Regions from separate parts of the Halobacillus litoralis genome, predicted to be linked through region 4. Evidence: riboswitches for the same ligand, from Rfam matches in the RefSeq annotation. Region 4 holds a riboswitch; each other region holds the start of a gene.
The links. A riboswitch is a leader RNA that binds a small molecule or an ion and turns the genes downstream of it on or off. The one in region 4 is predicted to bind S-adenosylmethionine.
Positions count from the first base shown of each region.

Region 1: linked by a shared signal. The riboswitch ahead of LC065_RS15825 (phosphoadenylyl-sulfate reductase) and the one ahead of LC065_RS03070 (PLP-dependent aspartate aminotransferase family protein) in region 4 are both predicted to bind S-adenosylmethionine.
Region 2: linked by a shared signal. The riboswitch ahead of LC065_RS09655 (methionine ABC transporter ATP-binding protein) and the one ahead of LC065_RS03070 (PLP-dependent aspartate aminotransferase family protein) in region 4 are both predicted to bind S-adenosylmethionine.
Region 3: linked by a shared signal. The riboswitch ahead of LC065_RS07860 (acetyl-CoA C-acyltransferase) and the one ahead of LC065_RS03070 (PLP-dependent aspartate aminotransferase family protein) in region 4 are both predicted to bind S-adenosylmethionine.

Region 1 covers NZ_CP129016.1:3,091,001-3,099,019, reverse strand. Annotated here, with positions in the region: gene LC065_RS15855 (thiamine diphosphokinase) at 4-657, shown strand; gene spoVM (stage V sporulation protein SpoVM) at 706-786, shown strand; gene rpmB (50S ribosomal protein L28) at 934-1,122, opposite strand; gene LC065_RS15840 (Asp23/Gls24 family envelope stress response protein) at 1,365-1,727, shown strand; gene LC065_RS15835 (DAK2 domain-containing protein) at 1,759-3,426, shown strand; gene LC065_RS15830 (sulfite exporter TauE/SafE family protein) at 3,463-4,344, opposite strand; SAM riboswitch class I at 4,463-4,559, opposite strand; SAM riboswitch class I at 4,730-4,835, shown strand; gene LC065_RS15825 (phosphoadenylyl-sulfate reductase) at 4,918-5,652, shown strand; gene sat (sulfate adenylyltransferase) at 5,666-6,805, shown strand; gene cysC (adenylyl-sulfate kinase) at 6,820-7,416, shown strand; gene cobA (uroporphyrinogen-III C-methyltransferase) at 7,430-8,019, shown strand, end outside.
Region 2 covers NZ_CP129016.1:1,918,690-1,926,708, reverse strand. Annotated here, with positions in the region: gene sufD (Fe-S cluster assembly protein SufD) at 1-813, opposite strand, end outside; gene sufC (Fe-S cluster assembly ATPase SufC) at 833-1,612, opposite strand; gene LC065_RS09675 (YuzK family famiily protein) at 1,855-1,995, opposite strand; gene LC065_RS09670 (carboxymuconolactone decarboxylase family protein) at 2,223-2,588, opposite strand; gene LC065_RS09665 (MetQ/NlpA family ABC transporter substrate-binding protein) at 2,655-3,512, opposite strand; gene LC065_RS09660 (methionine ABC transporter permease) at 3,536-4,204, opposite strand; gene LC065_RS09655 (methionine ABC transporter ATP-binding protein) at 4,197-5,222, opposite strand; SAM riboswitch class I at 5,305-5,413, opposite strand; SAM riboswitch class I at 5,640-5,746, opposite strand; gene LC065_RS09650 (TlpA family protein disulfide reductase) at 5,837-6,259, shown strand; gene LC065_RS09645 (thioredoxin family protein) at 6,399-6,710, opposite strand; gene LC065_RS09640 (toprim domain-containing protein) at 6,722-7,069, opposite strand; gene gcvH (glycine cleavage system protein GcvH) at 7,192-7,575, opposite strand; gene LC065_RS09630 (arsenate reductase family protein) at 7,659-8,018, opposite strand.
Region 3 covers NZ_CP129016.1:1,548,834-1,556,852, reverse strand. Annotated here, with positions in the region: gene LC065_RS07875 (S-layer homology domain-containing protein) at 1-1,218, opposite strand, end outside; gene LC065_RS07870 (hypothetical protein) at 1,560-1,775, opposite strand; gene LC065_RS07865 (hypothetical protein) at 1,788-1,910, opposite strand; SAM riboswitch class I at 2,166-2,270, shown strand; SAM riboswitch class I at 2,338-2,445, shown strand; gene LC065_RS07860 (acetyl-CoA C-acyltransferase) at 2,517-3,671, shown strand; gene LC065_RS07855 (acetoacetate--CoA ligase) at 3,692-5,635, shown strand; gene LC065_RS07850 (thiolase family protein) at 5,635-6,795, shown strand; gene LC065_RS07845 (Zn-ribbon domain-containing OB-fold protein) at 6,792-7,214, shown strand; gene LC065_RS07840 (sodium:solute symporter family protein) at 7,310-8,019, shown strand, end outside.
Region 4 covers NZ_CP129016.1:582,041-590,059, forward strand. Annotated here, with positions in the region: gene LC065_RS03045 (phytoene desaturase family protein) at 1-341, opposite strand, end outside; gene LC065_RS03050 (methyltransferase family protein) at 354-911, opposite strand; gene LC065_RS03055 (hypothetical protein) at 1,077-1,235, shown strand; gene LC065_RS03060 (hypothetical protein) at 1,232-1,453, opposite strand; partial or broken gene LC065_RS03065 (dicarboxylate/amino acid:cation symporter) at 2,080-3,317, opposite strand; gene LC065_RS03070 (PLP-dependent aspartate aminotransferase family protein) at 3,850-5,628, opposite strand; SAM riboswitch class I at 5,766-5,876, opposite strand; gene LC065_RS03075 (trans-sulfuration enzyme family protein) at 5,950-7,095, opposite strand; gene LC065_RS03080 (NUDIX hydrolase) at 7,155-7,757, opposite strand.

The DNA.
Region 1 (8,019 bases), 1.4 Mb from region 4:
GATATGAAGAGAGTTATTGTTGTCGGTGGTGGACCGAAATCATACATACCGGATTTAAAAGAATATGCATGTGAAGAATGCATTTGGATCGGTGCCGATCAAGGAGCAGAAGTTCTTGTTGAGCAGGGAGTCGAACCCGACATTGCCATCGGAGATTTTGACTCCGTATCTGAACGGTCTCTGGCTGAAATAAAGAAGAGATCCAAACGAGTTCTTGTTTATCCAGACGAAAAAGATGAAACAGACTTGGAATTAGCTATAAATGAAGCACTCCGATTGAAGGCAGGGCATATTCTATTATTCGGAGTGACCGGTGGTCGAATCGATCATTCTCAGGCGAACATGCAACTCCTTTATCCTCTCATGAAGGAGAAGACAAAGAGTACGATCATCGATCGGCAGAATCGTGTGGAATTAGTCCCCGCTGGTGAGCATAAGATAGAAGCGGATGAATTTTATCCGTATGTTTCTTTCTTACCGGTTACGCTTGAAGTGACGAAGATTACGCTCAAAGGATTCTATTATCCTTTGGATCAAGCTCATCTGCCATTTGGATCCACCTTGTGCATCTCGAATCGACTGATTGAAGATACAGGTACTTTTTCATTTGAGTCAGGCATACTCTTAGTAATAAGAAGTACAGACTTGCCTACTTGAGGGTAATAAGGGAGTTCGCATTAGTTCATATAGGAGGAGGGGGCTCTTTTGAAATTTTATACCATCAAACTCCCACGGTTCGTCGGGGGTTTAGTGCGCGCAGTCATAAGTACATTTAAAAAAGATTAGGACCAAATCAAAATGGAGAACTCCGGAGTACACATGGGCTGAGCTCCGGAGAGCATGACAAGTGCCCGTTTACTTATCTTAAGACAAATAAAAAAAGCACCCGGTAAGGGTGCTTTTTTTATGAGCCCGTAAGCTCGGTGTCAGCAATTATACGCGTTGTACTTTGCCGGACTTAAGTTCACGTGCTGTTACGTAAACTTTTTGAGGCTTGCCATCCACAAGGATGCGAACTTTTTGAACATTAGCTTTGAATTTACGTTTATTAGCGTTCATCGCGTGTGAACGGTGGTTACCTGAGCGTGTACCTTTACCAGATAGAACACTTCTCCGTGCCATGAAAATCCCTCCTGTTACATACATAAATCATCAGATACTTAGTAATTTTATCATATAGAAAACGTGTTTGCAATAATCTAGTCAGAATTATATCAAGAATTTTTTCTTGACAGAACTTCTGAATTGTTACACAGTATAATAGGGATATCCAGGTCATTTTCTTACTATTGAACAGAAATTCATTTCGCATTTTTGTGTTATAATAGGGTAGGATTGATGAGGATAATAAAGGAGGATCTATTATGTCTGTTGATTTAAATAACCAATATGGTCATATTACTATTAGCAATGAAGTCATTTCAACGATTGCTGGAGGAGCCGCTGTCGAGTGCTACGGCATCGTCGGTATGGCATCTAAAAATCAGATCCGTGACGGTTTATCTGAAATGCTCCGCAAAGAGAATTTTTCCAGAGGAGTCGTTGTCAGACAGGATGAAGATCGCCTCCATATAGACATGTTCATTATCGTGAGCTACGGCACGAAGATATCCGAAGTCGCTAATAATGTCCAATCACAAGTAAAATACACACTAAACAAAACAGTTGGATTGTCCGTGGATTCTGTGAATATTTTCATTCAGGGAGTTCGTGTGACAACTGAATAGATCGCGGTTGTAGTCAAAGGAGGAAGTAAGTGTGACGTTACAAAAGTTAGACGGCAAGACGCTTGCCGAAATGATCTTGCAAGGAGCTCATCATTTAAAGCAGAACTCACAAATGATCGATGCTTTGAATGTTTTCCCTGTACCGGATGGAGATACGGGGACGAATATGAATCTTTCCATGACTTCTGGAGCTGAAGAAGTACGGAACGTGGACAAGAATCATGTAGGAACAGTTGCCCAGTCTTTATCCAAAGGTCTCTTGATGGGAGCGCGTGGAAACTCAGGTGTTATTCTATCTCAAATTTTCCGAGGTTTTTCAAAGACGATTGAAGACAAAGAAGTCATCACAACCAAAGACTTCTCAGATGCTCTTCAAGGCGGTGCCAATACAGCATATAAAGCTGTCATGAAACCTGTGGAAGGAACCATTCTTACTGTAGCAAGAGAAACGGCTGAAGCATCTGTCGAGATTGCTGATAAAGAGGAAGACTTCATTCCATTTATTGAAGGAGTCGTTCAAGCAGCGAAAAAATCATTGAAGCACACACCTGAACTGCTTCCAGTATTAAAAGAAGTAGGTGTGGTAGATAGTGGTGGCCAGGGTCTTGTCACGATTTATGAAGGTTTCCTCGCCAACTTAAAAGGGGAAGAACTTCCTGATCTTGAGGATACAGTATCGATGGATGACATGGTCAGCGCTGAGCACCACAAGTTAAATCAGGACTTCATGAATACAGAAGATATAGAGTTTGGCTATTGCACAGAATTCATGGTCAAATTTGAGGAAGATAAACTTGCTGAACATCCATATGATGAAGAAGCTTTTCGAAATGAGCTCAGTGAACTGGGAGATTCTCTGCTTGTCGTCTCTGATGAAGACTTGATCAAAGTCCATGTACACGTGGAATACCCAGGTGAAGCCATGACTTTGGGGCAAAGATACGGAAGCCTTGTCAATATGAAGATCGAGAATATGCGTGAGCAGCATACGTCGATCGTTGGTGACAAAAAGAAAGCCAAGCCCAAATCAGAGGAAAAAGCAGAGTACGGAATCGTGACGGTAAGCATGGGAGACGGAATCAAAAAATTGTTTGAGAGTCTTGGAGCTACTGTTGTTATTCAGGGCGGTCAAACCATGAACCCAAGTACTCAAGATCTTTCGGAAGCGATTAAAGAAGCACATGCGAAACGTGTAATCATCTTGCCGAATAACAAGAATATCGTCATGGCTGCTGAACAAGCGGCGGAATTAGCAGATGTAGAGGTTGCTGTCATTCCATCGAAAACCATTCCTCAAGGAATGAGCGCACTTCTTGGATTCAACCCGGAAGCAGACCTTGATGCGAATAAAGAAGAAATGCTCAGCCTTATGTCTGAAGTGAAAACAGGACAAATTACGTATGCCGTCAGAGATACGCAAATTGATGGGTTGGATATCTCCAAAGGCCACTTCATGGGAATTGCCGATGGTAAAATCTCAGCTACAGACAAAAATGCTTTGACGACGGCTAAAACGTTGTTGAACCAAATGATCGATGAAGATGAAGATGAAATTCTGACTATCTTGACTGGTGAAGAAGCCGACGAAAAAGAGATCGCAGAACTTGAGTCATTCATTGAAGAAACATACGAAGATTTGGAAGTGGAAATCCACAATGGTGGACAGCCAATATACTCCTATATCTTCTCAATAGAATAAATCGTTCTGAAACGCAGCTCCTGGAGCTGCGTTTTTTTATGTTTGCTTTTGAACCATCTTGACTCGAAGGTGATTTTTTATTGAAACAAAGACGATTAAGAGATAGCCGGAGATCAGTAAAGTGTAGACAAACATTAATGTCGAATCACTGACTTGGATGGAAGATAATAAAGTCCTTGCATTAGTAAGGATAATAAAACCTCCAGCTAATACTCCAAGAATAGCAGAAGGAAGGATTTTGACAAGCCAGGCGGCAATGGGTGCTGCTATAACACCACCAATAACGAACGATGCAATGAGTAGCCAGCTGAATGAATGATGCCCTAAAAAGATTAAGAAACCAGCCGTTGCTGAAATCGTTACCAGAAATTCGCTTGTATCCACTGTTCCAATGACTTTTCTAGGAGCAATTCCCGATTGAGAAAGAAGCGCGGGAGTATTCACCGGTCCCCATCCTCCCCCGCCGACACTATCCAAAAAGCCTCCTGCTATTCCAAGTGGCAAGAGGAAACGTTTGTTTACTGACTTTTTTTCATTAACGTGAGTTTTTCTCGAGAAGCATAGAAAACGAACTACGATATAAACCCCTAGTGTGAGTAGGAATATGGATATGTACGGTCTTATGAATTCCCCTGGGATATAGCTTAAAAATGCGGCTCCTAAAAAGGCACTGATAGCTCCATGAACGGCGATCATCATGACAAGCCGTTTGTCGATATTGCCAAACTTATAGTGGGAAAATCCTGAAACAGCCGTGGTGGCAATCTGCGACATATGAATAGAAGCCGAGGCTACAGCAGGAGCAAGTCCATACGATAAGAGGATGGTTGATGAGCTGAGTCCAAACCCCATGCCAAGTGCTCCATCCATTAATTGAGCTATAAAGCCAATCAAAGTGAAAATCGTCAATTTATGCAAAATGTACCACTCCTTTTAATCATTCCATGTTTGAAAGATATTTTATTATTCCTATGTATTTACTTGGTTTTTTAATCAAAAAAATACTCCTCCGTCTGAAAGAAGGAGGAGTAACCACACCTTATCTTTCAGCCTTTTGGCTGCTGGAATGAGCACCTTTTTCAGGTTGCTGCGGGATCTTCAGACCAGTTTCCTCCCCCGACTCTTCATAAGGATTGTATGTGTAATTGAAGAATAATTCTTAAACTAACGAACATGGTTTTGTTTGTCAATCATATAGTATAAAAAGTCAGAATTTTTTTGATTTCCCTAAAAAGGCATTGACATATGATGTTTAGGAGCATATGATTTGTATCAACTTGTTTTTCAGAAAATTTCATACTTATTCTTATCTAGAGAGGTGGAGGGACTGGCCCTTTGAAGCCTCGGCAACGGATCTATACAGGTACTGTGCCAATTCCAGCAAGTGTTAGAGCTTGAGAAGATAAGGAGAATGTAGTATACGTTTATTCGTAAATGCCTTTCTTCTTATCACGGAGAAAGGCATTTTTTCTTTTTAGAAAGGAGGAGGAAATGAAACAACCATTTGTTACCTACCAATCTTTTGAAAATCCATTTAAAGGTGATCAACTGAAAGACGACGATACGAAAGGAGCGGAGGAGGTCATTCGTTGGGCCTATACTCAATATGAGGATCTTGTGTATGCCTGCAGTTTCGGAGCAGAAGGGATCGTTCTCATCGATTTGATTTCCAAGGAGAAACCAGATGCTGAAGTCGTTTTTCTAGATACAGATCTCCATTTTCAAGAAACTTATCAACTGATAGAAAAAGTGAAAAAAAGGTATCCGAAGTTAAACATAAGGATGATAAAACCTGAAATTACGCTGGAAGAACAAGCCGGGCAGTACGGTTCCGCCCTTTGGAAACGGAATCCCGATCAATGTTGTTACATCCGTAAAATTAAACCGCTCGAAGATGCCCTTAGAGGAAGAACGGCATGGATGTCGGGGCTGAGACGTGAACAATCCCCCAGCCGTCAGAAAACGAATTTCGTAAATAAGGATGAGAGATTCAAATCCATTAAGGTATGCCCCTTGATTCACTGGTCATGGGCAGACGTATGGCAATATATCCGACTAAATAGGTTGGATTACAATGAATTGCACGATCAAAATTATCCGAGTGTGGGGTGCATCCCATGTACCGCTCCTGCTGACGACGATGGGAGGACGGGAAGATGGAAAGGGTTCAATAAATCTGAATGTGGGTTACACACGACGGATTCTTTGGGAGAGGAACATTCATAAAGGAGGAATTATTATGTCAATTATAACTCCGCACGGTGGTGCGCTTGTGAACAGGTGGAAGGACACGAGACCGGAGGAGCTGCCGGAAGATATCATAGAGCTTGATTCGATGGCCCTAAGTGATGTCGGATTAATTGCGAACGGTGCTTATAGTCCCTTAAAAGGATTTTTGAATAAGGAAGACTATGAATCTGTTGTCGATACAATGAGGTTGAAAGATGGCACACCATGGAGTATACCTATTACCCTCCCGATCACAGAAGCACAGGCCCGGACGCTTGGAAACAAAGCCCGGTTGGTCAAGGACGGTGTTGTGTATGGGACGATCAGCATAACGGATCGGTTTCAACCGGATAAGGAAAAGGAAGCTCAAAGCGTATACTTAACGACAGATCCTGCGCATCCTGGGGTGAACAAATTATACAAACGAGCAGATTGGTATGCAGCAGGAGAAATCGAGGTATTTCAAAGACCTCCTTACGAACATGGAAAAACATTTTATCTGGATCCAGAAGAAACAAGAGAGCTTTTTCAAAAACTCGGGTGGAAAAAGGTTGTTGGCTTCCAAACACGGAACCCTGTCCATAGAGCTCACGAATACATCCAAAAAGCTGCGCTGGAGACGGTGGATGGATTGTTCTTAAATCCATTGGTGGGTGAGACCAAAAGCGATGACATTCCCAGTGATGTCCGGATGAAGAGCTATCAAGTTCTTCTTGATCAATATTATCCGAAAGAAAGAGTCACCTTGGCTGTTTTCAACGCGGCGATGCGGTATGCAGGCCCGCGGGAGGCAATCTTTCATGCAATCGTCAGGAAAAATTTCGGGTGCTCTCACTTCATTGTCGGCCGAGATCACGCAGGTGTAGGGGATTACTATGGTACTTACGATGCACAAAAAATCTTCAGCCACTATGAAGATGAAGAACTTGGCATCACACCACTTTTCTTTGAACACAGTTTTTATTGCAACGCTTGCGAATCGATGGCTTCACATAAAACTTGCCCGCATGACAAACAACATCACATGATCTTGTCTGGAACGAAAGTGAGAGAGCTGCTCCGTAAAGGGGAAAAGCCGCCAAAAACGTTCAGCCGCCCTGAAGTGGTGGACGTATTAATCGAAGGAATGCAGAAAGAAACAGTGGAATAGAAAGGGTGAAAACAATGAGTGGAAATCTTACCTGGCATGAGGCATCCATTGGCAGCGAAGATTATCGCAGGAAAAATGGGCATCAAAGCGGAGTGCTCTGGTTTACAGGCCTTTCCGGTTCAGGAAAATCAAGCATTGCCAATCATTTGAATAAAGCTTTGTATGAAAAAGGTATCCAAACCTATTTGCTTGATGGGGATAATGTGAGACACGGATTGAACTCAGACCTCGGGTTTTCAGAAGCAGACAGGGAGGAGAACATCAGACGAATTGGGGAGGTAGCGAAACTCTTTGCCGATAGTGGCACCATCGTTTTGACCGCGTTCATTTCTCCTTATCAAAAAGACCGTGACCTGGTAAGGGAGTCTGTTCCGGCTGGGGATTTTATTGAAATTTATGTCGACTGTCCTTTGGAAGAGTGTGAAAACCGAGATCCCAAGGGCCTCTATAAGAAAGCTAGAAATGGAGAGATCAAAGAATTTACAGGCATTGATGCTCCTTATGAAAAACCGCTTCAACCGGAACTTTTGCTCGATTCGAAAACGTATGATGCTGAAAACTGTGCAGAACAAGTACTCAAGTTCTTACAAGATAAAAATTGGGTGGAATGAAAGGGGCCGGAAGATGACAAACGTGTATATTGTGGGAGCGGGGCCGGGAGATTATGACCTTATCACAGTGAAAGGCTTGAAAGCCATACAAAAGGCAGACGTCATTCTATATGATCGCCTGATCAATCAAGAGCTTCTGGATGAAGCGAAGGAAGGCGCGGAACTTATTTTTTGTGGCAAACGTCCGGACCATCATGCCCTTAGTCAAACGACAATCAATCATCTCTTGTGTAAACATGCCCTAAAAGGGAAAGTGGTTACCCGCTTGAAAGGGGGAGACCCATTCGTATTCGGACGTGGAGGAGAAGAAGCGGAAGCACTCGCTAAAAGAAGCATTTCTTATGAAATCGTGCCCGGAATCACTTCAGGCATTGCAGCCCCTGCTTATGCAGGGATTCCTGTGACTCATAGGGATTACAGTTCTTCGGTCGCGTTCATTTCAGGTGTCCATAAAAAAGACAGTGATGAAGAAGCGTATTGGGAGCGAGTCGTAAAAAGTATGGATACCTTGTGCATTTATATGGGAGTAAAGAAGCTGCCTCACATATGTGAACGACTCTTGAAATATGGAAGACCTCTTCATACACCTGTAGCTTTGGTTCA
Region 2 (8,019 bases), 1.3 Mb from region 4:
AGAAACGGTGTCGCCTTCGTTCATTTGTCCAAGCGCCCATTCAATAACAGAATCACGATAAGCAACTCCACGGCGATTGGCATAAACTGTCGTGCCTGCTTCAAAGTTGTCGACCGCACCGAAGGATACTTTTGCTCCATCTTTAGCGATAACCTCTGTCACAATGTTCGCGGAAGTCTTCTCTTCTTTATTGTGAGAAATATGGTTCTCTACATATGTCACGGAACTATTCTCTTCGGCCACGACTAAAATGTGGTTGATCAAGGAAGCCTTTGGATTTTCCTGCCAGAAAATCGCCTGAATAGGATCTTCTATTTGCACATTCTTTGGAACGTAAAGGAAAATTCCTCCGTTCATAAGAGCTGCGTGAAGAGCAGTCAAACGGTGCTCATCCATGTGAACGGCATCGTTCATGTAATACTTCTCTACCAATTCACTATGCTCTCTAAGTGCTGTGCCGATATCTGTGAAAATGACACCTTGGTCTTTCAATTTTTGATCAATGGTTCCGTAAGCCACAGTATGGTTACGCTGGATGACCAGGTTTTGCTGTTCTTTCTCTTCATCTAAAAAATCTTTGATTTCAACTGGAAGTTCATCAAGGGATTCAATACGATCACCCGTTACGTGATGTTCGAACTCTGTGAAGTTCCATTTGGAGATATTCGTTTTATCTGGTTTCGGAAGTTGTAGAGATTCCGATTTCTCCAGGGCGCTAAGACGAAGGTTCTTCATCCATTCAGGCTCATTCTGCCCTTGGGAGAATTGTGAGATGTACTCTTTGTCATATGGTAGTGAGACTTCTACTGTCATGGTTACCCTCCTATCTTAATTACGCGTTAACGGTTTCGTCTTCGATGCCAAGTTCCTGTTTAATCCAATCATAACCTTCCGCTTCTAGACGCTGGGAAAGTTCTGGTCCACCAGATTTGACAACACGTCCTTGCATCATAACGTGTACTTTATCAGGAGTAATGTAGTTCAATAGACGCTGGTAGTGAGTGATGATTAAGCAACCGAAAGCATCGTTACGCATTTCGTTAATTCCTTTTGCAACTACTTTCAGTGCATCAATATCAAGTCCTGAATCAATTTCATCCAAGATGGCAATTGCTGGTTGAATCATCATTAACTGTAGGATTTCATTACGTTTCTTCTCACCGCCGGAGAAACCTTCGTTTAGGTAACGCTGAGCCATATTTTTATCCATATCAAGTGTGTCCATCTTCGCATCCATCTCTTTAATGAATTTCATAAGAGAGATTTCATCGCCTTCTTCACGGTGTGCGTTAACAGAAGAACGTAAGAAGTCAGAGTTTGTTACACCACTGATTTCACTAGGATATTGCATAGCTAGGAATAGACCTGCTTGAGCTCGCTCGTCCACTTCCATTTCAAGAACGTTTTCGCCATCAAGCAATACTTCACCTTTTGTCACTTCATATTTAGGGTGACCCATGATTGCGGAAGCTAGTGTGGATTTACCAGTTCCGTTCGGTCCCATAACAGCGTGGAATTCCCCACCGTTGATTGTTAAATTAACACCTTTAAGGATTTCTTGACCTTCGATTTCTACGTGAAGATCTTTGATTTCTAAAGTTGATCCTGCCATAAATGAATACCTCCAGTATCTATTTTTATAGAATGTCCAAGTTAATCGGAAACAAAGAACTATTCTCAATTTATTCTCATTACAATCTTATATCATTTAGTGCTTGTTATCAACTTTTTCCCACTAGCTGACGCCAAGGAAATGACCATGCAACAAACAAATTTCTACATTTTTCATGTGTATTATAACATGAAAAAATCAGGTGGCTAAACACACCTGATTTTTTCATTTCATCTTATTTATTATCTATGCAATTGACGGTCGACCTGGGCAAACATTTTCTGACTCTTTTCGAATTCACGTTGGCGTTTTTCCTCTACTTTCAAGCGTGTATCCAACTTTCTGCTGTACTCCGCATAACTCATGTTATGAGATTGGTGCATGGCTTTCTCCATATCAGCAGTGTAATTCAAGTTCAGATCGTCACTAATAACGAATCAATCCTTTCAGATTATTTACACAATTTAAAGTACCACAATTCTTATACCCAAATAAAACCTCTTGAAACTTTAAATTCATGCAAAACAAATCCTCTTCGTTAATGTAAGCGTTTACCCCGGGCGAGTATATAGAATACATTCGATTTCCTTGAATTTTCTAATTATTTAATTTAATTGACCGTAGTCGTCAAATCCATGTATGCATCCTGTACAAGTGTGACGGCCTGACTTAAAGCCGCTCCCCCTCCAAATGCAGCTGCAACACCACAAGCTTCCAATATTTCCTTTTCTGTTGCGCCCTGATCGACACAGCCTTTCGTGTGATAGATCATACAATACTCATCCTGTGCAACAATGCTGATTCCTAATGCCATCAATTGCTTCTCTTTTTTAGATAGTTCTCCAGCTTTAAAACATTCTTGTGTAAATTCATCGAACTTATGAGAAACTTCCGGCATGTGCTCTCTGAAGGCTCCCATTCCTTCTTTATAATCATGTAAATACGTTTGCGTCCACGTCATATTTTGCTCCTGCATATGAAAACCTCCCAATAAAAATAAGTGACTGCGGTTAGTATAAACCGCAGTCACCCATTTTATCCGTTATTCAGCATCACTTGATACCGGCACAACAGCACCGTCATATTCTTCTTTTATGAAGTTCACGATCTCTTCAGAACGAAGAACTTCTACAAGTGTATTCAATGCTTCATTGTCTTTATCTTCACTATTAGCAGCAACAACGTTCACGTAAGGAGAATCAGATTCCTCCAGAATAATTGAATCTTCGCTAGGAGACAGTCCCGCTTCAATGGCATAGTTCGTATTGATCGCTACAAGCACGTCTTCTTCACGTTGATAAACTTGTGGAAGGTTAGCTGCATCTACTCCTGTATCGAATTCGATGTTTTTAGGATTTTCTACAATATCCTGTACGGTAGCATCTACTTTTTCAACGCTTTCATCCAATTTAATCAGTCCCTCTTTTTCTAAGAGCGATAGAATTCGACCGTGAGTGGAGACCGAACGACTCATTACTAGTGTCGTACCTTCTTCAACGTCTTCCAGGCTTTCATACTTTTGAGAATAAACTCCGATAGGCTCAATATGGATACCCCCAAGGTTGGCAAAGTCATACCCTTTCTCTTCCTCTTGGATCTCCATATAAGGGATCGTTTGGAAATAGTTCGCGTCAATACGGCCTTCATCTAAGTCTTGGTTCGGTAAAATGTAATCCTGATATTCTTCAATCTCTAACGTAATGCCCTCTTCTTCAAGCAAAGGTTTTGCTTTTTCAAGGACTTCAGCATGAGGAACACTGGTAGCTCCTACCTTTATCTCTTTGGTTCCACCTTCTTCACCTTCAGATCCTGATGTATTTTCATCCTCACTCGATGATCCGCAAGCTGCGAGAACAACGATAAGCAAAGCAGCAATTAAACTTGTCCAGATTTTTTTCATTTTCATTCTCTCCCTTTTATTTTTTATCTTTTATCCAATTTCCGTGAGATGGCATCTCCGATGAATTGGAATATAAACACAATGAATATGATTAAGATGGTACAAATGAATACAACATCAAAGTTACTTCTTTGGAACCCGTAGAAATAGGCAAAATCTCCAAGACCACCAGATCCGATTGCACCGGCTACTGCGGTATATCCAATTAATGCGATAGCTGTTACGGTAATCCCTGATATTAGAGCTGGCATCGATTCTGGAAGCAATACTTTGAAAATGATGGTGGAATACTTCGCCCCCATTGATTTTGCTGCTTCCACGACACCTTTATCAACTTCTTTCAAAGCAATTTCCACCAGACGGGCATAAAATGGCGCCCCCCCAATAATCAGTGCAGGTAATGCTGCTTGCGGTCCTCGAATGGTCCCCAACAGAAAATCAGTAAACGGGAACAATAACAATATAAGAATGATAAAAGGGATCGCTCTAAATACGTTAACGATGGAAGCAGTGATCCAATTCAACGTTTTATTTGACCAAATCCCACCGGGCCCAGTCAAGTAAAGGAGGAGCCCCAAAAGCAAACCTAAAACGAATGTCCCAGCGACAGAAACCAGCGTCATATAAAGGGTTTCGTTTGTAGCTGTAATCATGTCTTCCATTCTTACGTTCGGAAACCATTGATTAAACATGTGGATTCACCTCCACTTCTACAGATGTTGATTCAATATATTCAATGGCACGTTGGACTTCTGTTTGATCTCCGTCAAACTGAACAAACATTGTCCCATACGCCCCCTTCTGTGTCTGGGTAATCTTTCCATGAAGAATATTGACATCCACTTCAAACTTCCTTGATAAATCACTAATTAATGCCTGATTTGTACTTTCTCCCACAAAGTGAAGACGTATGATTTCTCCGGACCGATAATTATCTTTGATCACCTGCAGGGACGTCTCTTTTTCCGGGTCCCCCATTACTTGATCCACAAACTTCTTCGTAACCGGTTTTTGAGGATGAAGAAAGACATCCAGCACTTCTCCTTGTTCAACAATCTTTCCATCTTCCATAACCGCCACCTGATGACAAATTTTGCGAATGACGTGCATTTCATGTGTAATGAGAACAATCGTAAGTCCGAGCTTTTCGTTGATATCCACCAGAAGATCAAGAATCGAATCCGTCGTCTCAGGGTCCAACGCGGATGTGGCTTCATCACATAAAAGAACTTTAGGGTTGTTTGCGAGCGCTCTGGCTATTCCCACTCTTTGCTTCTGTCCACCGCTCAATTGGGATGGATAAGAACCCCCTCGGCCTTTTAACCCCACCAATTCTATCAATTCATCGACACGTTTTTGCCTTTCTGCTTTTGGGATCCCTGCAATTTCTAAAGGAAAAGCGATGTTATCATGAACGGTTCGTGACCAGAGCAAATTGAAATGCTGGAAGATCATTCCGATTTCTTGTCTGGCCAACCTTAATTTCCCTTTGCTTAAAGACGTAAGTTCCTGTTCATCGACAAGAACACTTCCTTCTGTGGGATCTTCCAACCGGTTCAGTAAACGAATGAATGTACTTTTACCGGCCCCACTATAGCCGATGACCCCATAAATTTCTCCTTTGTTAATATTAAGACTTAAATCATCCACTGCGCGTACATCCTGATCTTTCGTGTGGAATATCTTAGATAGTCCTTTAATTTTAATCATGCTGTTTCCCTCCACTTCCAAAAAAAACGCCATTCTGTCTTGAGAACAGAATGGCGTTTTTATTCATACCTAAAAATCTGTTCTCTCATCTGTCAAAGCTTTATACTTTGCAGGATTTGGCACCTGAGCAAAACAGTATTGCCGGTTGCCGGGCATCATCGGGCCAGTCCCTCCGCCACTCTGGATAAGAGATTTTAATCTATTAATTTATTATTGCTTTAACTCGTTTAAGTAGTACAAAGAGGATTTTAGCACCGTACGAATTTTGTGTCAACTCATAAACAGATTGTTCAGAAAAATAAAATCCACATGCACTAAAAAAATCCTTACATCATCCACACAAAACATCCAATACTCCATCAATTTAAACAATAAAAAAATCCCTTCTTTAATAGAAGAGATTTGTCGTTTTTACATTTCTCATCTATCAAAGTCATAAGACTTCGCAGGAATTAGCACCGTGCAGTGTACCTGCCGGTTGCCGGGCATCGTAGGGCCAGTCCCTCCGCCACTCTGGATAAGTGAAGATGTCGATATGAAATTAATAATTATGTTAGCATGGGGAATAGATGAGCGTCAATCCATAACCTTCGATAAATAAAAGGAGAATGACCTTGAGTAAACAAGCCCCTTTATTTGAACTACCTTATATTAACGACCACTCTTCTATTTATAAACTTGAGGAAGACTTAGGGAAAGTTATTGTCTTGACCTTTTGGGCTTCATGGTGTCCCGATTGTGGAAAAGACTTACCTATGAAAGAACAACTGTACAAAACGATGGACCATGACAAAGTAAAAATGATGACGATCAATGTAACTGGAAGGGAGCGGAATATAGAGGAAAGCATTGAATTCAACGAAAAGTTTTTAACACAACCTACTCTTTCTGATGATGGATGCTCCGTTTATGACCTCTACAATTGTCATGGTGTTCCTTCCACCATCATCATTGATCAACAAGGAGATATCCATGCTAATTTTGGCGATCAGGCCTCTTTTTTAGATATTGTTAGCAAATTAGGAGAAATCGTATAATTCTCATAAAAAAGAGAGCCAAGGCGTTGCAACGCCTTGGCTCTCTTTTTTATTATTGAATAACTTCCACATCTCACTTAAGTATTAAAGAGAATTTTTCAATTCTACACTAGCGGTCATTTCCTGGGAAATATAAACACTATTCAACAAAATTGACTACTTTCTCATACATATAGGAAACAGAGTGAAACGCATAAATCTTTTCTTCTACCTCTCCTCCACTGGTCACTAGAAGACACGGAACACTTTTTATCTTATAATGCTGCATCCACTCGGGGTGTAGAGAAGCATTCATTTCCATAAAAACTTCTCTATTAAAAACAGCTTCAAGTGTTGTAAGCATTTGACGTGCTAAATGACAAGTTGCACAAAAAGGGCTGTGAACGAATATGAGGGTCCTTTGTGGAGTATTGAAGAGCTTCTTTACTTCTGTTGTTTTTATTTCCTGCAAAAGTCTTCCTCCTAAATTAAATAGATCGACTTTACATTGAAATGTCTACTAAGTAAGGCTCTTGCCAATTCAGGTTCCGGGGTAGCTGCCACTTCCCTGAAAGCCTTATCTATATAGATATGCTCGGCGTGAGGAAGCTCTTCAGTCAATTGTTTTCTTAATTTGTAGCCAGAGTCATCTTCATCTACTAAAATATACACTGTTCGATCATCTAAGTTATGATCAAATATCATTTCTTCCATGCGCTCGATTCCTAAAGTACCATGGGTGCAGATGATTTCAATCTCTTCATCAAGAACTTTATTCAATTTCTTCTTGTCCGTGATTCCTTCAACAATGACGATTCGTTCTCCATCCATCTTCATCACCTACTATATAGAAACAGACCATGCCAATCAGGCATGGTCTGAACATGATTAAGATCAAACGCGATCATGTCAGACAAGGTTTCTTAAAGCCCTGCCTGTCCAATGCACTTTTATTAGTCTTCATCGATCATGGCTTCATATTCTTCCGGAGTCATTAAGTCGTTGATTTGAGAGTTGTTACTTGGTTCAACAACAACCATCCATGCTTTATCGTAAGGGGATTCATTTACAAACTCCGGACTGTCTTCCAGGTCTTCGTTTACTTCTACAACTGTACCACTAAGAGGGGCATAAAGTTCAGAAACTGTCTTGACAGATTCTACGCTGCCAAATGGCTCATCCGCTTCTAGTTCATCCCCAACTTCAGGAAGTTCTACGAATACGATATCTCCAAGTTCTGATTGCGCAAATTCAGTAATGCCGACTCTAACCTTCTCCCCTTCTTCTTTCACCCATTCGTGTTCTTCAGAATAACGCAGATCTTTAGGTACGCTCATTTTAATTACCTCCAAAAAAATAATTATAGTTTAAAAACTAATATAAACATAAAAGCTATAGGCTTCTATTCCCAATAATGTGCTCACTGAGCCCAAACGTTTTCAAACTCTTCCTGCTTGAACCCTACCGTTGTTTTTTCACCATCAGTAAGGATGGGCCGCTTAATCAGCATCCCATCAGATGCAAGCCACTCCATCATTTCGGCTTCCTCTGCTTCTTTTAGCTTTTCCTTCATATTCAGTTCTCTATACTTTTTCCCACTAGTGTTAAAGAATTTCTTTACAGGCTTGTCACTAGTAGCAACAAAGCTTCTCAACTGTTCTTCTGAGGGGGTATTATCGACAATATGTACAGATTCGTAGTCAATCCCTTCCTCATCCAACCACTTTTTAGCTTTTTTACATGTACCGCAATTCGGGTACCAATAGAAGGTTAAAGACATC
Region 3 (8,019 bases), 970 kb from region 4:
GCTGAGATCAATATACTCTGAGGTTTCCCGCTTATACTCTGCACCACCGTAAGAGTTATAATAATAGTAATAGTTATCCTGGGCATCTTTTACGTATAAGTAATCTATTTTCCACGCTCCCGCAACATCGTAATCTCCAATTTCAAGACTACCTTCATATTTTCCAGTTTCAGCATTCAACCTTAATGTTACGTACTTTGTTGCGGTTCCTTCTGGCGCTTCATATTTGATACTGACCCTATCTACTCCTGATAAATTATCACTTACCTGAGCACTGAACTTTACTACTTCTCCCCTTTTTACATTAGTGGGAGTTACTTGAAGATTGTCTAGCTTTGGAGGCTGTTTATCTTCTTCTGTCCCAGATACCACTATATTATAAGGACTTAAATCTATATACTCTGAGGTTTCCCGCTTATACTCTGCACCACCGTAAGAGTTATAATAATAGTAATAGTTATCCTGGGCATCTTTTACGTATAAGTAATCTATTTTCCATGCTCCCGCAACATCGTAATCTCCAATTTCAAGGCTACCTTCATATTTTCCAGTTTCAGCATTCAACCTTAATGTTACGTACTTTGTTGCGGTTCCTTCTGGGGCTTCATACTTGATACTAACCCTATCTACCCCTGATAAATTATCACTGACTTCAGCTGATATCTTTACAATATCCCTTTTTGTTACATCTAGAGGAGTTACTTGAAGATTGTCTAGCTTTGGAGGCTGTTTATCTTCTTCCGTCCCCGACACTACTATATTATAAGGACTTAGATCTATATACTCTGAGGTTTCCCGTTTATACTCATAACCACCATCAGAATTATAGTAATAATAATAGTTATCCTGGACATCTTTTACGTATAAGTAATCTATTTTCCATGCTCCTGCAACATCGTAATCTCCAATTTCAAGACTACCTTCATATTTGCTAGTTGCAGCATTTAACCTTAGTGTTACGTATTTTGTTGCGGTTCCTTCTGGCGCTTCATACTTGATACTAACCCTATCTACTCCTGATAAATCATCAATCACATCAGCTGTGATTGTCACTTCATCTCCTACTGTAGCTTCCTTTTTTGAAACAGTTAAATCATTTAGTACAGGTGGAGTAACATCCGAACCTGCATAACTAACCTCCGAATTTCCCAGCGAGACAATAAGCGCCAGGATGGCAAGCACAAGTACACGCTCTATTTTTCCTTTTTTAAAAAACATTCACTCACTCTCCTCTTTCTTTTACGAAGAAAAATCTTCTCTTTATGTATTCACACATTATTTACACAACCTCTATTTTAGTATAAAAGCACGATGAATTGTTAATTATTTTTAAATAAACAAGACTAAAGTTTTCAACTCAAAAACCACATTTAGGACCCTATAATATGCTTTAATAACCAAAAAAAATGGCGTAGTACCCAACCTAAACTGAGGATACTACGCCAGTCTTCAATTCGATATAACAGCTAAAGTTAGACTCTACCACTTACTAAGCAATATCTGCACTCTCCTACTGATCCTATAAATAAGTAGCTAAAGAGCGAAATTGAATAAATCTATTATTGTTTCAAATTAAATCCATATAAATACTCGACCAACTTGTCAAATTCATCATCAGAGGAACACTCAATTTGTAGATCAATAAAAGTCATCACAACTTCTTCATCCTCAAACGGGAAATGGCTGTTATCTACATTGGTTAGGATGTCCCGCTTGGATAATCCCTTTTTAAGTAAAACATCAACAGCCTGTTTCATCGAAGATACTTCTGCCATGTGTATGCCCCCTTATTTGATATCTTCACTCGCTCCTCCATCCCTCCGTCGGTTCTTTTGAATGTTAGTAATAACGAGGATGACAAGAATAAAAATAGATTCTTGTACTAAATATTTACTACACGATTCATCCAAATTCCTGCTTCTCCTAATAAAAACGACTTTATTAATAAGACCAAACCTAGGTGGTCATAAAAAACCTAAACACCTGTAAAATCGAAAAAGATACGGAAAACTAGCGAAAACCACTGCGGTTGAGCTATCTATTAGTTTTCTAAAACGCTTGAGCTTGGGGATCAAATAAAATAAATTTTCACACTTTTCTATAAAATGCATTGACACTTGTCCTTTCCCTTGCTAACATGGCACTTAACCAAATAACGAAAGAACATCTTATCCAGAGAGGTGGAGGGACTGGCCCTGTGAAACCCGGCAACCGCTATATTCATAGCATGGTGCCAAATCCTACTGAGTGAACGCTCAGGAAGATAAGAGATTTACATAATCTCTAACCTCTCTATCGCTGATAGAGAGGTTTTATATTTTCCAATTGAATACTTAATTCTTATCCAGAGAGGCAGAGGGACTGGCCCGTTGACGCCCGGCAACCATCAAGCAAACGCTTGATAAGGTGCTAATTCCTGCAGGAGATGATCCTGGAAGATAAGAAGAGCCAAGAGCCCTCTTCTTATTTTTGTGAAGAGGGCTCTTTCTATTATACAAAAAGGAGTGGATACATAGATGACTACAGTACTACTAGATGGCATCCGCACCCCGTTCGGAAAGTGGAAAGGGGCTTTGAAAAAGAAAACCGCATCCGAGCTAGGATCGCATGCGCTAAGCGCTTTGTTAGAGAAAAATCCGATAGCCAAACAGGCGGATGGTGTGCTGCTTGCCCAAGTGATTCAGGCTGGGGGCGGCCAAAACCCTGCGAGGCAAGTCGCTTATAAAGCGGGGGTGGAAATCAGTACACCTGCCATCACATTGAATAATGTCTGTTTGGGTGGGATCGCTACGATTGCGGATGCCTCCCGAAGACTGAAATTGAATGAAGGAGAGTTATACATCGTCGGTGGATTCGACTCGATGACGAATGCACCTCATACCGCTCCTGTACGTGCTTCTTCCGGACTTGGTCATGCCCTACTAAAAGACACATTACTGAACGATGGTTTATGGTGTGCCTTAACCGATGTCTCGATGGGCGCTCTTACCGATGAGAAAAACCGCTCCTTCGAGATCAGTCGTGAGGAACAAGATGAATATGCCGCCCTTTCCCAGCAACGAGCATCTCACGCTCAGGAAAATGGATGGTTCCAACCTGAAATCACTCCTTTTACAGGATTACTCGAGGAAGATGAAGGCATCCGCAAAGGAACGACAGTAGAAAAGTTATCCAGCCTCTCCCCCGCCTTTTCCAACGAAGGCACGATTACGGCAGGCAATGCGTCGCAGATGACGGACGGGGCGAGCGTTGGGATCGTTACCACTAAAGAGAAAGCAGAATCACTCGGCCAGGATCCACTCGCCGAGATCATAGATTGGTCAGAGATTGCCGGACCTGATCCGAGTTTACAAACCAAACCATCGCAAGCGATCCAAGAACTATTAGACAGACACCAATTGACGACCGAGGATATCGATCTATTTGAAATCAATGAAGCTTTTGCCAGTGTTGTTATCGGCAGCTGCCGGGAGCTTGGCATCGATTATGACCGGGTCAATGTGAACGGTGGCGCAATCGCTCTTGGTCACCCTTTAGGAGGCACAGGATTCCGGCTCGTTTTGACCCTTGCCCATGAACTGAAACGACGCGGCGGAGGAAAAGGCATCGCTTCCCTTTGCGGCGGTGGTGGACAGGGTATGGCCCTGTTGATTGAAGTTCCTTATTCATAACTCGAAAGGAGACAAACCCAATGAATACAACGATCACCGCTCAGCGTTCCCCTTATCTATGGGAGCCATCGAGCGAACGAATAGAACAATCGCACATCAAAGCTTTTGCTGACTATACCGGCCAGCCGCTTTTCCCTTATGAACGTTTCCACCGCTGGTCCGTTTCCCACCTTTCAGAGTTTTGGTCAGCGGTGTGGGATTATGCGGGAATTATCGGAGAAAAGGGAGACCGTGTTTTTGTCCCAGGCACTTCCATGCCGGATAGTACCTGGTTTCCGGAAGCACGGTTGAACTTCGCCGAAAACTTACTGCGCGGTTCTCTTGATCGAATCGTTGCCTATGAAGCGAATGAGGAAGGCATTCAACGAAGTATTACTTTACATGAGCTAAGGCAATCAGTTGCCAAAGCTCAGGAAGGGTTAAAGCGATTAGGTATACAGGAAGGCGATTGTGTGGCCGGGGTCACGACGAACGATATCCAAGGGTTGGTCGCCTTGCTTGCGACCACTTCACTCGGGGCGACATGGACCTCCTGTTCCCCTGACTTCGGGACGAAAGGGATCGTCGATCGCATCGGTCAGGTGAAACCGAAAGTGTTGATTGCTACGCTCTCCTATCAATATAAGCAAAAGCCATTCCAGATCAAAGAAAAAATCAAGCAGACGACGGAACATCTGGAAGGACTATCTGCTCTTGTGACGTTCGGAGGTGAAACGGATATTGAAGGACTACAATCTCTATCCTGGGACGAACTTTGCAACAATGATGCAGTAGAGCCAACGTTCCAACCCGTTTCTTTTAATCATCCTTTATACATTTTATATACATCGGGAACGACGGGACTGCCGAAAGCGATCGTCCATTCGGTCGGGGGGACACTCCTGCAACATGTGAAAGAACACCAGCTGCATTGCGATGTCCAGCAAAATGATGTGTTGTTCTGGTACACCAATACCGCCTGGATGATGTATCCATGGCTCGTTTCAGGGTTAGCCAGTGAAGCGGCTATTTTATTGTACGACGGTTCTCCCGTAAGGCAAGATTACCTCACCCATTTGTGGGACATTGCGGATGAAGTGGGCATCACCCATTTCGGCACAAGTCCTAAGTACCTGGATACATTGATGAAGGCAGGCGTCGATCTGAAAAGCAGTCACTCGCTCGACACTTTGAAAAGTCTGCTATCCTGCGGGGCTCCTTTAGCACCAGAGCAATACAACTGGATCTATCAAACGATCAAACAGAATCTGTTCCTTGCTTCCATTTCCGGCGGAACAGAAATCATCGGCTGTTTTGTAATGGGATCACCCGTTCATCCATTGAAGCAAGGCGAAATTGCATGCAAAGCGTTAGGAATGGCGGTTGATGTATTGGATGAGCGAGGAGCATCGGTCTACGAAGAAAAGGGTGACCTTGTTTGCACCAAACCATTCCCGAGCATGCCGCTCACCTTCTTCGGTGAAGGTGGAGAGGAACGTTACAGGAAGAGCTATTTTTCTAAGCGGCCAGGGATTTGGACACATGGAGACTTAGCTGAACAGACCATCGACCAATCGTTCATCATATATGGACGTGCCGATACGACATTGAATCCAGGCGGCGTCCGCATTGGTACCGCTGAAATTTATGGTGTCGTCGACCATATCAACGAAATCAAAGACAGCGTCGTTTTCGGATTACCGAAAGATCATGATGAAGAAATCGTGCTTTGTGTGGTGACGGAAAACCTTACAGAAGACTCGGCAAAAGAAATACGGCGACAAATCCGGACCAAAGCTTCTCCTCGTCATGTACCGAAGCGGATTTATCAAGTGGAGGAAATCCCTCATACCATCAATGGAAAAAGAGTCGAAGGAGCAGCGAAAACAGCCGCTTTAGGAGAAGAAGTGAAAAACGAAGCGTCCTTACGTAATCCATCCAGCTTACAAGCATTTCGTCAGCTTTCAGAAAGGGAGTTCGTGTAATGGCCAGCCAAATTCAAGGGGCGATCACCGGAATCGGTGAGCTGAAGCCCGTCCGTTATTCAGAAGGAAAAACCACCTTAAGTTTGATTGCAGAATCCGTCCGTCTCGCCATCCAGGATGCCGGCATCTCCAAAGAAGACGTCGACGGCCTGCTCGTCGGACCCCAAGTCGGGGAAACGCCGCAGCATGTGCCGGCGACGGTTTCTGAGTATCTGGGAATCGATCCCACGATGTCCAACACAGTGGATCTCGGGGGAGCGACCGGACCAGGGATGATCTGGAGAGCCGCCGCAGCCATCCAGGCAGGCATGTGTGAAACCGTCGTCTGTGTTTTAGCCAACAAAAATGAAAAAGGGGAAACATTACGATCGCCAAACCGTAATCCGATCCGCGAATTTGATGTGCCTTTCGGTGCATCGGGAGCCAATACCTCCTATGCCCTCATAAAAAGACAGCACATGGAAGAGTACGGGTCCACGCAGGAAGACTTTGCAAGGATCGCGTACTGGCACAGGAAAAATGCTCAGTTGAACCCGGATGCGATTTTCTATAACAAGCCCGTTGAAGTCGAAGATATTATCGCCTCTCCTATGATTGCCGATCCGCTTCACCTGCTGGAAATCGTCATGCCTGTTGCCGGTGGAGCAGCCGTCGTCGTGACATCTGCGGAAAAAGCAGCGGAAGGGAAGCATAAACCGGTCTATCTGAAAGGAGCTGGTGAAAAGATCACACACCGGGCGGTAAGCCAAGCGCCAAGTATAGACGCTCTGCCATTCAACTATTCAATCCCAAGGGCGCTTGACCAAGCTCGTACGAACATTGAAGACATCGACCTTTTCTCACTGTATGACTGTTATACAAGTGTCGTGGCCACCACCCTTGAGAGTGCTGGTCTATGTAAGCCAGGGGAGTTCGGTGATTTTGTCAAAAACCATAGCTTCAGTCATGACGGGGATTATCCATTGAACACGCATGGCGGTCAGTTGGGCTTCGGTCAGGCAGACTTGGCCGGCGGCATGTCGCATGTTGTGGAAGCCGTCCATCAATTGAGAGGCGAAGCTGGAAATCGTCAAATACCAGATGCGAGACAAGCCCTTGTGACGGGGAACGGAGCCACATTAAGCGAAACGACAGCCCTTGTGTTAGGAGGAGAACGATGAGCCAACTACAAAACATTTCTCTGCCACGTCCTACAATTACACCTGTTAGTCAGCCTTTCTGGGAAAGCATCCAAGCCGGACACCTCAGCCTTCAGCAATGTGACAAATGTGAGCAGTGGATCTTCTACCCTCGCGAACATTGTCCACACTGTTTTCATGATTCGTTAACATGGAAAAAAGCATCCGGACGGGGAAGGCTGAAAACATGGAGTGTGATCCATCGGGCCGGACATCCCGCCTGGCAGGAACATACGCCCTATGTGGTCGGCATCGTCACCCTTGAAGAAGGACCATCTCTATTGACTCATATATTGGTAGAGGAAACCGCCTTAAAACATAACCTAAAAGTCGAAATGGAAATCAGTGAAATCGGCCCACACCCCTTGCCATTTTTCAAAAAACAGGAGGAAACGAAATGATCCTTACTTACTTCATCGCTGTCGCTTTATTCTGGTTACTCGGTTTATTGATATGGAAGAATTTTTACACGACGAAGAAAGGAGAACGATAAACGATGCTTACAAGTTCCAGTGTATTACTATGGACCGTCATCCTTTTATTAGCTGTGTACTTTGCCGCTGTGACGTGGGTGGGTAAAAAAGGGCGGGCTCACAGCCAGTCGATGGCCGGTTTTGCTACAGCCCGCGGAAAAGTGAGTCCCTGGCTTGTCGGCGCAAGCTTTGCAACATCTTACGCCAGTGCCAACCTATTCATCGGCGTTCCAGGCCTCGCCTACGAACACGGAACCGCTGTGCTCTGGTACACCCTTGGCTGCTTCGGCGTTTCCTGGGTCGGACTACTTCTCTTCGCCAAAACGTTCTGGCGTTACGGGAAAAAATTCGGTCATGTGTCGACACTTCCGGAATGGCTTGGAAAACGTTACAACTCGAAAGCCCTGCAAGCCATCGTCTCTTTACTGATCTTATTCAATGTCTATTATATCGTCGGACAAAATGTCGGACTTGCAACCATTTTTGAAACGGTCATCGGTATCCCTTATTTCTGGGGCATCATCATTGGTGTTGCTATTACCATTCTTTACATCGGCCTAGGCGGTGCCTTCGCGCAAATCATCACGGACGGCATCCAGGGGGTTCTCATGGCCATTACATCCGTATTCATCGTTGTGTCCTTTTTCTGGACGATTGGTGGAGGATGGAACGTATTCGGAGTGCTGACCGATCGCCTGAATAGCATTGATCCGAACCTGACTGCAGCCATTGC
Region 4 (8,019 bases):
ATTTCTTCAAGCATATTAGGTAGATCGCTGGTTACATCGAGCTGAGTGCCATCTTCAAAAAAAGTACGCCATTGCGGTTCCACACGTTCTACCGTGATGTAGTCCTCAAGGCGGCGGTGCACACTTTCAAAAAGCTGCTCAAGGACCCAAGGCATCGTCAATATGGATGGTCCAGTATCAAACGTGAACCCTTTCCCCTCTCTCCGGTTCAACTTTCCGCCTATGTTGCTGTTCTTTTCAATGATTTTCACATCATAACCGTCTGCGGACAGTCGAATTGCTGCCGACATACCACCTAAACCTGCTCCCACTACAACCGCCGTTTTCTTTTTCAAAGCCATCCACCTCCAAAATTAATAAACAAAAGGAATCAGCCGGTACCTTGAACGACACCATTCCCTGTACATGCTCCCATGCTGCTCCACGAGCATCGCTTCTTCGAGCTTAATTCTATGTAGTAATGCGATCGTCATGAAAATCCCACATATGAGTGCTGCATAAAGGTTGCCGAGTCCTGAACAAAACCCGATAATGATGAATAAAAGCCCTGTATAAAGAGGGTGCCTGAGGAGCCGATAAGGACCACTACTTACAAGTCGGTCTCCTTCTTGAACAGAGACGTTCCGTGTAAATTGATCTTTCAGATGAAGAATTCCCCAATATCTCAGAGCTACTCCAAAGGCGTACAACACTAATCCAATCCACCAAACCCCTCTATGATGAATAATCCCAATGTTCCATTCCTGCATAAAGAGAGAAAACACGAGAGTCACAACCACAGCCGCGAGGATCAATAGAAAAGAGCGGCGTTCATGAGAACCGCTTTCTCCTGATCGATCATTTCTGAAGATAAAAAACTCTGCCAGCCAAAAGGCCGTCACTACTAAAAACAATCCATCAAACAGGGTCATGGAGAACCCGCCCTTTCTGGATACTATCTTTCAGTGTTCCCTTTACAGTCTGCAGATAAACCGCAGCTACCCGCTCATTCAGAAACATCCCGCCCCTTCATCCTCTCGCAAATTTGCAGAGTTTCCATTACAATAACAACAATAATGAAAAAAGGGGGAAAGAGGTTGGATATTTTTTATAGTGTTTTTATCATTTCCGCTGTCATTGCCACTTTTTTTGTGATCTTCAAAAAAATCACAAAATCCACGTATTGGACCATGGCGATTGTAGGCGCCTTATACATAACCATTCTATTATTCAGTTTTTTCTATGATTTCCCTTAAAAATTCTTGTTTTGTTTATTGATGGCTTCTCGGATATGATAGAGTTCAGCGTACATAGCCGTCGCATAAACACTGATGATACTCAAGAACATAGAAAGGACGAAAACAGAACCATCAAGACCGAACCCTAGAACAGACGAAAATCCGATGATCGCACCAATAATGATACCGATTCCCGTTAGAAAGATTATTTTTTGTAATGTCACTGAATAAAACATCGTATCACCTCTTCCAAGTTATCTATCTGTTACTATACCCATCAGAGGCCTCGGATACACGTCACCCCTCTCCTATTCTTCGTTACTAATATTCTCCTTCCTCATACGAAACCCTTTGTGTCCAGACAACAAATTCGTTTGCTTCCCATAAAAAATCCGACTGCTTTAAAAGGCAGCCGGACTCATCATAATTTTATTCCCCACCCTTTCACAAACAATCCCGATTGTTAAAAGAATAAAACGCTCTGTATCAAGCTTTCAGGATTCTAATACCTGAGCATAGGAGTTTTATCCTTATCCCATCAAACTAAATAGCTAATTTTTCGGGAAGTGGTTTCGAGACACTGATATGGAAAAGTGGCGGAGGGGAATGGCGAGACTCCTGCGGGAAAAAAGTGCAGGGTGAGACCCCACAGGACGCAGTCCGAGGAGGCTCACCGCGCTCCCGCGGAAAGCGAGCTATTCCCCGCAGTCCCTATCCACTCAACAACAGTCTCGAAACTGATTCTTCAAGAGTCCTGCCATTTAGTTTAATAACATATATAAGAAAATGGGTTATTTGGAGAGATGGATTTATATAAATAAAAAAGTGCAACCAAAAAGGTTGCACTTTTGTTCATTATGCTTTATGCTTCCATACGTTTGGCATCTTCATCGATGCCGTATTTCCGTTCTGATTCAGCGACTACGACGGCACATGCTGCGTCTCCCGTAATGTTCAAGGATGTACGTAGCATATCAAGCAGACGGTCGATACCGATGATGAGCGCAATCCCTTCGACTGGCAGGGACACTTGGTTAAGAACCATCGCAAGCATGATCAGCCCTACACTAGGAACTCCTGCGGTACCGATACTTGCAAGAACCGCTGTTAGGACAACCATGACCAGTTGCGCAAAAGAAAGGTCAGAACCGTAAACTTGTGCAATGAAAATTGTTGCTACACCCTGCATGATGGCTGTACCATCCATGTTGATGGTTGCACCCAAAGGCTGGACAAAACTACTGACAGGCTTCGGAACATTCAAGTTTTCCTGAGCTGTTTTCATGGAAATCGGTAGTGTTGAACTACTGCTTGATGTACTGAAACCGACCGTCATCGCAGGGAAGAACCCTTTGACGAACTTGATTGGATTCATTTTACCAAGGAAAGCGACAGCAGAGCCATACGTCACGACTCCATGGATGATTAATCCGAGGATAACGACGAACATGTACATAGCCATCCCTTTCATGCCGTCGATTCCCATCGTTCCGATTGCGGAAGCAAGTAGACCGAAGGCACCATATGGAGCAAAGCGCATGATCAAATTCACAAGGAACATCATGATTTCATTCCCTTGTTCGACAAGCTTGTAAATCCCTTCTGTCTTCTTACCAAGCATCGCAAGTGCGAAACCGATGAAGATAGCAAAGGCAATAATTTGAAGCATGTTCCCTTCCGTCATTGCCGGATAGGGTTCGTTGGGATAATGTTTGTAAATGTTTCAACGACGCCAGGTGCTTCCTGAGCTTCATACTCTGCACCAGCAGGATTGATGTCAATATTCCCAGGCTGGAAAACGTACGCAAGGGAAATAGCGATACTGATCGCAATCGTCGTTGTAACAAGGAAAAACGCAATGGTTTTCCCACCGATTCTACCTAATTTCTTAGGGTCACCAAGAGAAGCGGTACCTAGGGTGATAGAGAAGAACACGATTGGTACAACTAGCATTTTAATAAGATTTAAGAATACCGTACCTAAAGGACCAAAAACAAAAGCATCTAACGTACTGAAAAGATCCGGTGCAGCTAAATGCAGACCCAAGCCTACAACAGCACCAAGAAACAAACCTATAAAAATCTTGGTTGTTAGTTTCATGCAGTAACCTCCTACAATATTATGAATGCGCTTACTTATTATTTTGTTTAAAAAGTGAAAAAATTAAAAGACGACATGTTCCCATCCATGTCCAAAAAAGCATTAAAAAAAGACTTACTTACAATATAGGATTCGGTACCTTTGAGCCTTGTTGTGAATGTGTTACAGGCTCAACAAAGATGGTTGCAGCCAACACAGGTGTTCATGTGCTTTATAAATTATATCATAGAGTGATTGAAAATTGAATAGAATTTGCTGGTAGTTTCATATACAACGATGTACCAAATGGTGCTGCATAACTTTCAATAGCCTTTGAAACCGCGTGATCCATAGTTATTGCTAGATTATGAGAATGTTTAGAATTTATTACATATTCATGAATTCCCATATGTCCATGCATATACTATTATCCGGTTGCATAAAAAAACGGCCACCAGTTTGACGGCCGTTTTTTATAAAGAATCAGCTACCTTCCTGCTTCTTCTATTTCCCCGCAAAACTAACTCCCTATAACAATGAGCTCTTTTGCTTATTAAATTTCACACGCATACGTATCGATGGATCCCCGCAACCGCTGGGCCTCTTTGTACGTACACCGGTTATGAACGACTTCAAGCCCTGCTTCACTTGCGATTTGGGCCGCCTTCGGTGCGATGACACCTTCTTGCAGCCAAAAAACGTCCGGCCGGATACCTGCTGCTTCCTTAGCAATCTCAATGGCAGCTTCCGGACTGCGGAACACTTGAACGACATCAATTTTAAATGGAATCGATTTAAGGTCTGGATACGCTTTTTCTCCAAGGACTTCTGTTTCTCTTGGATTTACGGGGACGATTTGGTATCCCATCCTCTGCATTTTTCTTGCTAGACGATGGCTTGGACGTGAAGGCTTTCCACTCAACCCTACAACCGCCAAACGTTTCGGACGCGTTCCCCCACCTTCTTGGGTTTTAGAGGAACTCAAGGCCCACTTGATCACACCTTCATCATTTTCAGTAATCGCTGTTTGTTCCGTTTCTCTTCCTGTTGCTTTCGCAATGGCACGATCAAGGTCGTTGATCAAATCTTTGCTCGACTCAAGTCCTATGGATAAGCGGATCAATTCCTCTGTCACCCCACTGGCAGCAAGATCTTCGACAGATAATTGCTGGTGTGTCGTGGAAGCGGGATGGATGATCAATGATTTCGCATCACCGACGTTTGCTACATGAGACCAGAGCGATACATTATTGATCACTTTTCTCCCGGATTCCCGTCCGCCTTTAATACCAAAGTTAACAATCGAACCATATCCTCCATTAAGGTAACGGTTGGCTAGTTCATGAGCGGGATGTGAGGACAACCCCGGATACGAAACCCATTCCACATCAGGATGACCTTGTAAGTATTCCGCAATTTCATGGGCGTTGTCTCCATGCCGGGCAACACGTAAGTGCAGCGTCTCCAACCCTTGCAATAACAAGAAAGCATTCTGTGGGCTCAAACACGAACCAAAATCACGAAGCAACTGGACACGCAGCTTCGTAATATAAGCAAGCGTCCCGAAGTCTGCGGTGTAAACGATTCCGTTATAACTGCTATCAGGCTCTGTGAAAACCGGATACTTGCCGTTCCCCCAATTGAATTGTCCTCCGTCTACAACAACTCCTCCGATGGCCGTCCCGTGGCCACCAATCCATTTCGTTGCGGAGTGAATGACGATGTCGGCTCCGTGCTCAATGGGCCGGCAAGTATAAGGGGTAGCGAATGTATTGTCGATCAGAAGGGGAAGGTCATGATCATGAGCAACAGCCGCTACTTTTTCAATATCCAGCACGTGAAGGCTTGGGTTTCCGATCGTTTCAGCGAAGACCGCTTTTGTTCGGTCTGTAATGGCTTTGCGGAAGTTTTCAGGATCCTCTGGGTCGACAAAATGAACCTTAATGCCATATCGCGGTAAAGTGTTAGCAAATAAATTGTAAGTTCCACCATAAAGGTTCGCTGCGGCAACCACTTCATCCCCGGACCCTGCAATGTTCAAAATAGATAAAGCAATGGCCGACATCCCGGAAGCCGTCGCAACAGAAGCAACCCCACCTTCCAAGAGGGCCATCCTTTTTTCAAAAACATCCACGGTCGGATTTCCAATTCGCGAATAAATATTTCCAGGCTCATCAAGTGAAAAAAGGCTCTGGGCATGTTCTGTGTCATGAAAGACATAGGAGGTCGTTTGGTAAATCGGCACAGCACGAGAACCTGTTGTCGGATCCGGCGACTGTCCTCCGTGTAAAGAAATCGTATCTACATCATAGCTTTCAAATGAATTCGTCATGATTACTTCCTCCTCAAAAAGTTATCTATTCTTATAGAGATAGTTGGCTTTAATTGTACGAATCGTCCATGGATCTTTTTCTGAACAGCAAAAAACCCTCTTCCAAATAAGAAGAGGGTTTGTCATTTCAATTCCTCCTCTTATCTGTCAGATCGTCATGATCTGTAGGACGTGGCACCTTTTCAAACCGATGTTTGAAGGTTGCCGGGCTTCACAGGGCCTATTCCCTCAGCCTCTCTTGATAAGAGTGGTATGCAGTTGATTGATTATGTTGAGAATTATAACGAACAACAATCAGAAAAGTCAATCATTTTAGAAAATTTAATTCTCCGATTCTGTGATTGCTTTTGTCAGCTGCTCTATAATATCTTCATGGTCTTCAATCCCGATAGACAATCGAATCACATAATCATTGATGCCGATATTCTCACGTTCAGCATTCGATAACGCACGATGAGACGTACGAATAGGATAAGAAACCGTCGTTTCTACTCCCGCGAGCGTAGGAGCAATCTTCACCCATCCGAGCGACCGGAAAAACGCCTCTATGTCAATCGAATCATTAAGCTCGATGGTCACAATAGCTCCATTCCCTCTTTCCGAAACCTTTTCAGGATAATAGACCGTGCGGACCGCATGATGATTTTCAAGGGCTGTTGCTACTTGTTTTGCATTATAAGATTGTTTATTCATCCTAAGACCTAAAGTTTTGGCTCCGCGTTGAGTAAGCCATGCTTCAAACGGACTGAGATTCGCACCAAACGTGACAATCTTCTGGGTAGCCGCCTGAACCAATTCCTCCTTGCCGACCAACACCCCGCACGTTACGTCACTGTGACCTCCAATATACTTCGTCCCACTATGGACGACAAGATCGACACCATGCGTGTAGGGCTGCAATAAGTATGGGGTGGCGAATGTATTATCAACCATCGTCTTCACATTCTTTTTACGGGCAAGAGCGACTAATCCTTCTAAATCTTCCACCCGTAAAAAAGGATTTGAGATCGATTCCGTATAGAGAAGTTTCGTTTCAGGGGTGATCGCCTCTGAAACCTCTTCCAGATTTGAAAAAGAAACCATCGTTACATCAATACCGAACGTGGCCAGCTCTTTAGTGATCAGCTTGTGTGAACCTCCATAAACATCCTCTGCGGCAACGATATGATCCCCAGGCTTTGCCACTGCAAGGATGCCTGCAAGGATGGCTGACATTCCGGATGAAGACGCCACTCCGGCTGGTGCTTCTTCCAATTCCGCAACGGTACCCGCAAGTTCATCTGTATTGGGGTTCCTCTCTCGTGTATATAAATATGGGCTGTTTCCCTCATAATAACTTTCCAAGTGATCTAAATCTTTAAATGTAAAAGCGGACGTCTGGTAAATCGGTGTACTCTTGCTATTCGGGACAAGACGTTGATCCGCCTTATGGTGCACGATTTTCGTATCAAAAGATGTATTCGTCATCGTTCGTCTCCTCTCTCTATCACTTAATCAGAAATTATATAGAACAAGCTGGAATATTGTCAAAGTTTTGCGACATATTCACGGATGGCTTGAAAAATGTACCGCTCGTATCCTTTCTCATGAGGGACAAGATTTTTATGAGTCACTACTTTCTCATCACCACTAAGAATAGAGACCCCCTTCACGATTTGTTGTTTATCCGTCAAACTTTCCATATCAGCCAGTGACACAGAAATGATGTCCTTCACCTCTTCTCCGATTTTAAAGACCATGTCTTTGGTCCAAGGAAGAAGATAAATGCGGCAGATCTCCCTGTCTATGAGAGACGCCCCTTCCTTCAGTTCTTCCTTATAATCACCTTGGTGGATTAAATCGTCAGGCACCACCGTCAAACCGACTTCTTCCTCAATTTCCCTGACACCAGCCCAAAGCACATCCTCTCCCGCTTCTATATGTCCCGCAGCGGTAATATCAAGCAAACTCGGGAAGTCTTTCTTGTGATCCGCTCTTTGTTGAAGCAATACATGGGTCGTTTCAGCTTCCTTGTGGAACATCCAACAATGGAACGTTTCGTGCCAATCCCCGTCCTTATGTACTCGCTCCCTTTCCTTAATTCCAATCGGACGCTCATGTTCATCAAAAATCGTTAACATTTCTGCCATACGTATTCCCTCCTCCAAAAATGACCTCATAGAACAAAAATAGCTCAGAGCGTGTCACTCTGAGCCCGAAACAACCCCTGTTGTGGATATTGCTAATATTAGAATCCTTGATTTATACCATCAAAAAATCCACGGATAACGATGAAGACTCGAGAATGATTGTAGTAGCAATGATTCCAACCCCTAAACTTCTCCAATTTTTCTTCTCCTTGCTTACTCTATGGAAGTAGGTGATTCCACTAAATAATAACAAAAAAGCAGG